DNA from 2 places in the Paenibacillus sp. VCA1 genome. Region 1 is predicted to be linked to the other one. Evidence: predicted binding sites of a transcription regulator. Region 1 holds the regulator's gene; the other holds the start of a gene.
What was found. The regulator NrdR, encoded in region 1, represses ribonucleotide reductase genes. The targets are predictions, from matches to a motif close to AACACNATATATNGTGTT.
Positions count from the first base shown of each region.

Region 2: a site for NrdR is predicted at 2,569-2,586, ahead of RJP21_RS12700 (anaerobic ribonucleoside triphosphate reductase). Genes of this name have one in related genera too.

Region 1 covers NZ_JAVLSX010000010.1:244,766-249,188, reverse strand. The annotation lists gene RJP21_RS22745 (manganese efflux pump) at 1-329, shown strand, start outside; gene coaE (dephospho-CoA kinase) at 343-939, shown strand; gene RJP21_RS22735 (lytic transglycosylase domain-containing protein) at 936-1,508, shown strand; gene RJP21_RS22730 (alpha/beta-type small acid-soluble spore protein) at 1,648-1,866, opposite strand; gene nrdR (transcriptional regulator NrdR) at 2,009-2,485, shown strand; gene RJP21_RS22720 (carbohydrate ABC transporter permease) at 2,811-3,698, shown strand; gene RJP21_RS22715 (carbohydrate ABC transporter permease) at 3,695-4,423, shown strand, end outside.
Region 2 covers NZ_JAVLSX010000005.1:188,539-192,961, forward strand. The annotation lists gene RJP21_RS12685 (DinB family protein) at 33-494, shown strand; gene RJP21_RS12690 (GNAT family N-acetyltransferase) at 491-1,045, shown strand; gene RJP21_RS12695 (GNAT family N-acetyltransferase) at 1,236-2,186, shown strand; gene RJP21_RS12700 (anaerobic ribonucleoside triphosphate reductase) at 2,663-4,423, shown strand, end outside.

The DNA.
Region 1 (4,423 bases):
CGCTGGAAATCCGGAAGCTGGGCCTGGTCATCCGCATTTTGCGGACGCCGTCTTCGGCGGATATCGATAAATCGGGAAGCATCTCGGGATTTGAAGCGATGTGGCTTGGCATCGCGCTGTCGCTCGATGCATTCGGCGCCGGGCTCGGAGCCGCGCTGCTCGGATTTTCTCCCGTCTGGACCGCCATCGTCATCGCGTTGTTTAGCGGAACGTTTTTGGTGGTCGGCATGAAAACCGGGTTCAAGTTCGCGGCAAGATCATGGATGCGGCATTTTACCGCGCTTCCGGCGTTGTTATTGATCGCCATGGGAATAATAAAGCTGTTATGAGGTGGTTTTGCACATGAATATCGGGTTAACCGGAGGTATTGCCACAGGAAAAAGCACCGTCTCTACGCTCCTTGTCAACAAAGGGGCTCTGCTTGTCGATGCCGACGCGATCGCCCGGGAAGTCATGCTCCCGGGTCATCCCGTTTTGGCGGCGGTTTCCGAACATTTCGGACAAGCCGTGATGCTTGCGGACGGGACGCTTGACCGGAAAAAGCTCGGGGATATCGTCTTCCGCGACCCTTCCCAGCGCAAAGCTCTGAATGACATTACGCATCCGGCGATCCGGAAGGAGATTCGCGAACGGATGGACGTTTTGCAGCGGGAATATCCGGACAAGCTGGTGGTGGTGGATATTCCCCTTTTGTACGAATCGAAACTTGAACATTTGTTTGAACGGGTAATGGTCGTATACGCTCCCGAGCGGATTCAATTGGAGCGTTTGATGGAGCGGAACCGGTTCACGGCGGAGGAAGCGGCGGCGCGGATCCGGTCGCAAATGGACATCGAGGAAAAGAAGCGGAAGGCCGATATCGTCATCGACAACAGCGGGGACGTTGAAGAGACGGAGCGGCAAGTGGATCGGTTCTGGCTTCAAGCGGGATTGGCATGAAGGCGTTACGTTTTTTGCGCAAAAAACGAGTTCTGCTTGTGCTGTTCATCGGGTTCGTCGCGGTTCTGTTCCTCAGCACGAACTGGATGTCCTGGTTTTACCCGATCTATTACAAGGATAACATCCGCGAGCAGGCCGAACGTTATGACGTAGATCCGTTTTTGATCGCATCGATTATCCGCGTGGAATCCAATTACAAGCTTGGCAAGGAATCGAAAAAAGGAGCCCTCGGCTTGATGCAGCTGATGCCGGACACGGCCCAATGGGTGATGGAGCAGGCCAAACTGCCGGAAGTGACGATGGATCATCTCAAACATAAACCGGAAGCCAGCATCGCCATCGGGACATGGTATTTGAAAAATTTGAACAATCAGTTCAAAGGCAACCGCATCGCCGTCATCGCGGCTTATAACGCCGGACCGGGAAAAGTGGACGGATGGCTGAAAAAAGGGGTATGGGACGGAACGCTTGAGTCGGTCAAGGACATTCCGATCGGGGAGACTAGGCACTATATCCAGCGGGTAATTTATTATTATAATCAATATACGAGGATATACAGCCAATTTTAGGCGGACAAGCCAAAATACCTCACAACATGGGGCTTTGCGCTAATGTCCATCCAAGTATTATAATAGAAAGCCTGTAATGACAAGAAAGTATTGAAGCAGCCTTTACGGCTGCCCCAATACTTCCTAGGAAAGGCATGTATTATTGGAATTGACCAGCCAGTTGTTGTTCAGCCAGGGTTACCAGACGTTTAGTGATGAGTCCCCCGAGAGAACCGTTCTCGTAGGAAGTCATGTTGCCTTGGTATCCGTCTTGTGGGATGGAGATACCCAGTTCCTGAGCGACTTCGTATTTCAATTGGTTCAGAGCTGCAGTAGCTTTAGGCACTACCAGGTTGTTGGAGTTGTTGTTTTGAGCCATTGATGTTCACCTCCTTGCTGTTTGTAAAAGTAGTATGTCTCAAAGATTCGATCTTCATCACTTTTTTATTGAATTTTCAATTGGAAATTTGAGTTATTTTTCATTCGAAAAACAAATCCTGACGCAAAGGAAGTGAATAGGCATGAAATGTCCCTACTGCGATTACGCGGGCACGAAGGTGCTTGACTCCCGTCCGGCCAACGACAACAAGTCGATCCGCCGCAGACGCGAATGCGAAAAATGCAGCAGGCGTTTTACGACGTTTGAGATGGTGGAGGAAACTCCGCTCATCGTCATTAAAAAGGATGGAAGCCGCGAGGAATTCAGCCGGGATAAAGTGCTGCGCGGGCTGATCCGCGCTTGCGAGAAGCGCCCGGTGTCGGTGGAACAGCTCGAAGCCATCGTCTCCGAGGTTGAAAGAGCGCTGCGCAATACCGCAGTAGCCGAAGTCGAAAGCCGCCAAGTCGGCGAGCTTGTCATGGAACAGCTGTACCCGGTGGACGAGGTCGCTTATGTGCGGTTTGCCTCCGTATACCGGCAGTTCAAAGACATCAATATGTTCATGAAAGAGCTGAAAGGGCTGCTTTCGAAGAATACGATGCCCGACTCCGTCGATTGATGGGGAGCCATAAAGCAAAAAAGACGCAAAGAGCTTGATGACCTGATCAGGCCGCTGCGTCTTTTTTTATGCCAAAAGCAAAAAAAAGCCTTGCAGCGAAAGTGCCTTTATCTATGTGTCGTTATAAAGTTCTGAAATATATTTTAATTTTGTAAAGGTTGTTCGAAATTTAATTGTGAATATTTGTTGACAATGGCAAAAAAACGAATGTAAGATAATAACATATATGGGCTTGTTGTGACGAATATCATCGGGAGACATGGGAGGGGTCATCGATTTGTCTAATTATGAAAGCGTTTTAAATGTAAAAAAGCCTAAAAGCAGGATGTCCAAACGGAATATTTGGAAAGAGCATGTCTTGGCTTACGCTTTTTTAGCGCCTTCGATCATTTTGTTCGTCATGTTTTTATTTTACCCGATGCTGAAATCCGTTTATTTGAGCATGACGATCACGGATCCCCGGGGGCAGGTAGCCGAATTCGTCTGGTTCGAAAATTTCGTTACCCTGTTCAAATCGCATCAGTTGTATTCGAACTTGAGCGTTACGCTGATGTTTATTTTGTATACGGTGCCGACTTCGCTGATCTGGTCTTTGTTTTTGGCGGCGATCACCCACAACAACAAGCTGCGGGGGATGAAAATTTTCCAGTTCATTTTCTCGCTGCCGATCGTCATTTCGGTTGGTACGGGCTCCATCATATGGTTTCTGCTGTTCCATCCGACGGCGGGGATGTTGAACTATTTTCTCGGCCTCGTTCACGTTGGTCCGATTCCGTGGTTGACCGATCCGGCATGGGCGCTTGTTTCCATTTCCCTCATGACGGTCTGGATGAATATGGGGTTTCTGTACATCGTGTTGTCCAGCGGGCTGCAGGGCATTCCGGAGGAGCTTTATGAAAGCGCTAAAATCGACGGTTCCGGACCTGTACGCACGTTTGTACGCATCGTGATTCCGCTTTTGTCGCCGACGATTTTTTTCGCCTTGATCGTGTCGGTGATTGGAGCTTTCCAGGCTTTTGGCCAAATCCATATATTAACCAAAGGCGGTCCCATCAACTCCACCAACGTTATGGTCTATTCGATCTACCAAGACGCTTTCGTGAATTTCCGCTTCGGCATCGGCAGCGCACAGGCGCTTATCCTGTTTATGATCATTTTGGCGCTGACCGTGCTGCAGTTTAAAGTTCTGGAAAAGAGGGTGCACTATCAATGATTGCGAAACGAACGACCGCGCTTCTGCTGTACGTGCTGCTCGCCGCGTTGGCGCTGATGGTGCTGTATCCGCTTATTTTTACGGTGTTTTCTTCCTTTATGACCGAAAAAGAAGTGTCCAATTTTCCTCCTCCTCTGTTTCCGACCCATGTATATCTCGGCAACTTCAAGGAGGCTATCGCCGGATTTCCGATCGTCCGGTTTATTTTGAACAGCTTTATCGTGTCGGCTGCGGTTATGATCAGTCAGGTGGTCACTTCAAGTTTAGCGGCTTACGCTTTTTCGTTCCTGAATTTCAAAGGGAAAAACGCGCTGTTTGCGGTATTTCTGTCGACCATGATGATTCCGTGGGAAGTGACGATCATTCCGAACTATTTGCTGATCAAAAGCTGGGGCTGGATGGACAGCTACCAGGGGCTGATCGTTCCTTTTATGGCCGGCGCTTTCGGGGTGTTCCTGCTCCGCCAGTTTTTTCTGCAGCTGCCGCGCGAATTGTTCGATGCAGGCAAAATCGACGGATGCGGGCATTTGCGCACCTATTTTTCCATCGTGATCCCGCTCGCCAGGCCCGCGCTGGCCACGCTTTCGGTATACGTGTTTCTGACGCATTGGAACCATTATTTGTGGCCTCTGCTCATTACGAACCGGGCGTCCATGCGGACCGTCCAAATCGGGGTGGCGATGCTGCAGCATGCCGAGGTGATGTCCTGGAATTTGATTTTGGCC
Region 2 (4,423 bases), on a different contig from region 1:
CCATTCGAATCATGCCAAGGAGGAGTTTCGAAATGAATACGAAGCAGGAAAAATTGGCGGCTTTCGCCGAACTGGTCGGATTTGCCGAATCGTTGGAACGTTTGACCGAGGAGGCGTGGGTCGGGCCGATCGCGGAAGGGAAATGGTCGCCGCGCGACATTATCAGCCATATGATGCTGTGGGACAATTACTTTTTGGAAAATGCGGTTCGGCCCATGGCGGAGCATCGCCCAATGACGCTGAAGCCGCTCGATTTCGACGAGTTCAATCGCGACGCTGCGGCTTACGGGCGAACCCGGAGCAAGCAGGATTTGATCCGCCAAACGGTGGAAGCGCGCAAGCGGCTCATCGAGGTCATCGAAAGCATCCCGGAATCGGAGTTCGGGCATAAGTATGAAGACAAGCTGTCGGTCGACGAATATTTGCTGGATTTTTACGAGCATGACCGCCATCATATGGGGCAAATCAATACATATCTCGCGGAGCTGGCATGATTCGGATTCGCGAAGGGGAGCTTTCGGTGCGATCCCTGGCGGAGGAAGACGCCCCGCTGCTGGCAGCGTGGCTCAGCGACCCGCGCGTGCTTGAATTTTACGAAGGCCGGGACCGGCCGCATGACCTGGAGCAGGTGTACGCGCACTTTTACCGGAAGGACAGCGATTCGGTCCGGAACATCGTGATGTACGGGGACCGGCCCGTGGGTTACGTTCAATATTATGAAATCGACGAGGAGGAACGGGAGCTGTACGGGTATGCAAGTACGCGGGAGCGGATCTTCGGCATGGACCAGTTTATCGGCGAGACGGACTGCTGGAACCGCGGAATCGGTACGCGGCTGGTTCACGCGGTGGCGAAATATTTGCTGTCGGAGCTGCAGGCGGACCGGATCGTTATGGATCCGCAGGCATGGAATGCCCGCGCGCTCCGCGTCTACGAAAAATGCGGGTTCGTGAAGAAAAAGCTGCTGCCGCGGCATGAATGGCATGAAGGGGCATACCGGGACTGCTGGCAGATCGAGCTGGACGGACGAACCTCACGAACATAAAGTTGAAAAGCAAGGGCTGTACCCGAGGTCTGTTAAAGACCGGGGTACAGCCCTTTTTATTAGTGTAATGATAATCCACTGCTTCCTGGTATTGCAAGAAAAACGACCTTGCCTGATTAGTGGCATGAAAACGGACAATGGGGTCGTAAGCTAAAGAGGAAGCCTTTTTAGGCGGAAGGGAGCGATCGGCGTGGACAAAAAGGAGCGGCTGAAACACCTGCATCATCTCGACCTTGGGGAGGGATTTTGCTTGCGCAGGGCCGAGGCTGCGGAATGGGAGACGTATGCCGGCGTCTATTATCATCAGGCGACGGTCGGCTTTTACCGGAACGGGAATGGCGCCGGAGGCCTTCTTCCTGCGGGGGATGAGCCCTTTTGGCTTCAAAGGGATGAGGCCGTTCAAGGCGGACTTGCCTTGTCGGCCGGGGCGTTCCGGCATCTTTTTGCGCTTCCGCCCTTTCGGACCGATGCGGAGCTGATCAGGCGGATCGCGCAAGCGCTGCGTCGGGTCGGCGGGCCGGGGCAGCCGCTTCGGGCATGGGATGTCCCGGACGATGGCGCGGAGGCGTACATCCGGGCAGGATTCCGGCCGGACCCGTGCAGATTCCGCTGGATGCAGCGCCCGGCCGCGGAATTTGCGGATATGCTTCCCGATCCGCTGGCATGGCGCCCGGTAGAAGTCCTGCGGGATTCGGCCGGGGCAAGGATGGCGTTGGAACGCGAAGCCGGGCTTTTGCTATTCAAGCATGCGCCGGAAGCGGGACGACTGGAACTGACGCCCCCCTCATTCGCGCAGACGCTGCACCGGCTTCGCGAATGGGCAGCCCGCAGCTCGAAGGCCGGGCTTGACGCATCAAGTCTCGTTTACGACGGCGCCACGCGCGCTTTGATCGGCGTATGCCTGATCGGATACGCGGAAGGATGCCCGACAATCGACGGGCTGGCCGTATTGCCAACGTTCCGGGGCAGGGGAGTGGCGACGCGTATGCTGGGAAGGGCCATGACCGTTTTGGCCCGCAACGGGGAGCGGCTTTTCCGCATTCGGATCATGCACGGCCATCCGATCGAGTCGTTGTGTTACCGACTCGGCTTTATGCCCGGCCCGCTGTTTATGCCGGAGATGACGTTTGTCCGTTCCTGAACCCGGCCGATCAGAGGGCGCAGCTTTTTTCCATAATATCAGAAAGCATAAACTACAGAGCCGTTGCTTCCTGATATTGCAAGAAAAACTTCCTTGTAAACGCGGTCTGTCTTCTCAGGAAGTACGTTCGATAGACGTTTTTGTTATAAATATCAGAAAGCATAAACTGCAGAGCCATTGCTTCCTGATATTGCAAGAAAAACTTCCTTTAAACGCGGTCTGTCTTCTTAGGAAGTACGTCGATAGACGTTTTTGTTATAAATATCAGAAAGCATAAACTGCAGAGCCGTTGCTTCCTGATATTGCAAGAAAAACTTCCTTTAAACGCGGTCTGTCTTCTTAGCGAGTACGTCGATAGACGTTTTTGTTATTATCGGGGTGTGACAATATATATAGTGTTGATTCGAATGGTTGAGTACTATATATGGTGTCGGATGGGCGGCCCATCCCATTATCGCCGTAAGGAGGAAGTTGTAATGATGACATACGAACAGGATCGGACCGGACATCTTTGGCGTTCCTTTCATGATATGCTGCAAGCCGGCAGCCCGGATGTGCTTCGGGAAAACGCAAACGTGGACGGGAAATCGCCGATGGGGCTCATGAGCAAGTTTGCCAGCGAAAGCGCCAAAATGTACACGGTCGAGCATTTATTGGCGCCGGAAGTGCGGGAAGCGATGGAACAAAATTTGATCTATCCCCATGACCTCGATTTTTATGCCGCAGGGACGACCACCTGCTGCCAAATTCCGCTCGGCAAGCTGCTGCGGGGAGGGTTTAACACCGGCCATGGCCATATGCGCGAGCCGCAGGACATCAAAAGCGCCATGGCGCTTGCTTCGATCATTTTGCAGGCCAACCAGAACCAGCAGCACGGGGGACAAGCTTTTCCGATGTTTGATGCCGATTTGGCGCCGTATGTGCGGAAAACGTACGAAAGAAAGCTCCGCATGCTGCGGGAGCTGCCGCTGCGGGACGATTTCGACCTGGAGCGGGAAGCTTGGAGCATGACGGAGCGGGACGTTTATCAGGCCTGCGAAGCATTCATTCATAACGCGAATTCGATGCACTCCCGCGGGGGCGGACAAGTGCCCTTCATATCGGTCAACTATGGGACGGACACGTCCGATTGCGGCCGGATGCTGACAAGGCAGCTGCTGCTCGCGACCCAGCGCGGACTCGGGCGCGGCGAAACGCCGATATTTCCGATTCAAATTTTCAAAGTGAAATCCGGGGTGAATTTCCGGCCGGAGGACCCGAACTACGATTTGTACAAGCTTGCGCTTGAAACGACCGCCCGCAGGCTGTTCCCGAATTTTGCCTTTCTCGATTCGCCGTTCAATAAAGCCTACGACCGGGGAACGCGGGAAAGCGAGGTCTGCTACATGGGCTGCCGGACGCGCGTGATGGGAAACGTGAACGGGGAGGAAACCGCCGTCGGCCGCGGAAACCTGTCGTTTACGTCGGTTAACCTTGTCAAGCTTGCGCTGTTGTCCGCCGGTCCGGAGGAGTTTGACCGCAGACTCGAAAAAGCGATGGACGTGGCGGTTCGCCAGCTTCATGACCGTTTCCGCTACCAGGCAGGCCGGCAGGCCGGAAACTTCCGTTTTTTGTATTCCCAAGGCGTATGGCGGGGCGGTGAACGTTTGCGGCCCGATGACCGGCTGGGCGACGTGCTTAAGCAGGGGACGCTGAGCGTCGGCTTCATCGGGCTGGCCGAAGCCTTGACGGCGCTCTACGGCCGCCATCACGGCCAGGACGAGGAGATGCAGCGGCAAGGGCTTCGGATCATCCGCCGCATGCGCGAACGGATGGACCGCGAGACGCGGGACAGCGGGCTGAATTTTACGCTGATCGCAACCCCTGCGGAAGGGCTGGCGGGAAAATTCGTGAACAAGGACCGGGAGCTGTTTGGGACCATCCCGGGCATCACGGACCGCGACTATTACACGAATTCGTTCCACATCCCCGTTTATTTCCCGATCAAGGCGGCGGATAAAATCCGTTTGGAGGCGCCGTACCATGAGCTTTGCAACGCCGGACACATCACCTACGTCGAAGTGGACGGATCGGTTATTCACAACGTGGCGGCGCTGGACCGGATCGTGCGCTGCATGGCCGAGAACCGGATCGGCTACGGTTCGATCAATCACCCGGTCGACCGCTGCAAAACATGCGGCCACGGCGGGATTATCGACGACCGCTGCCCGGGATGCGGCGGTGCGGAGATCGAGCGG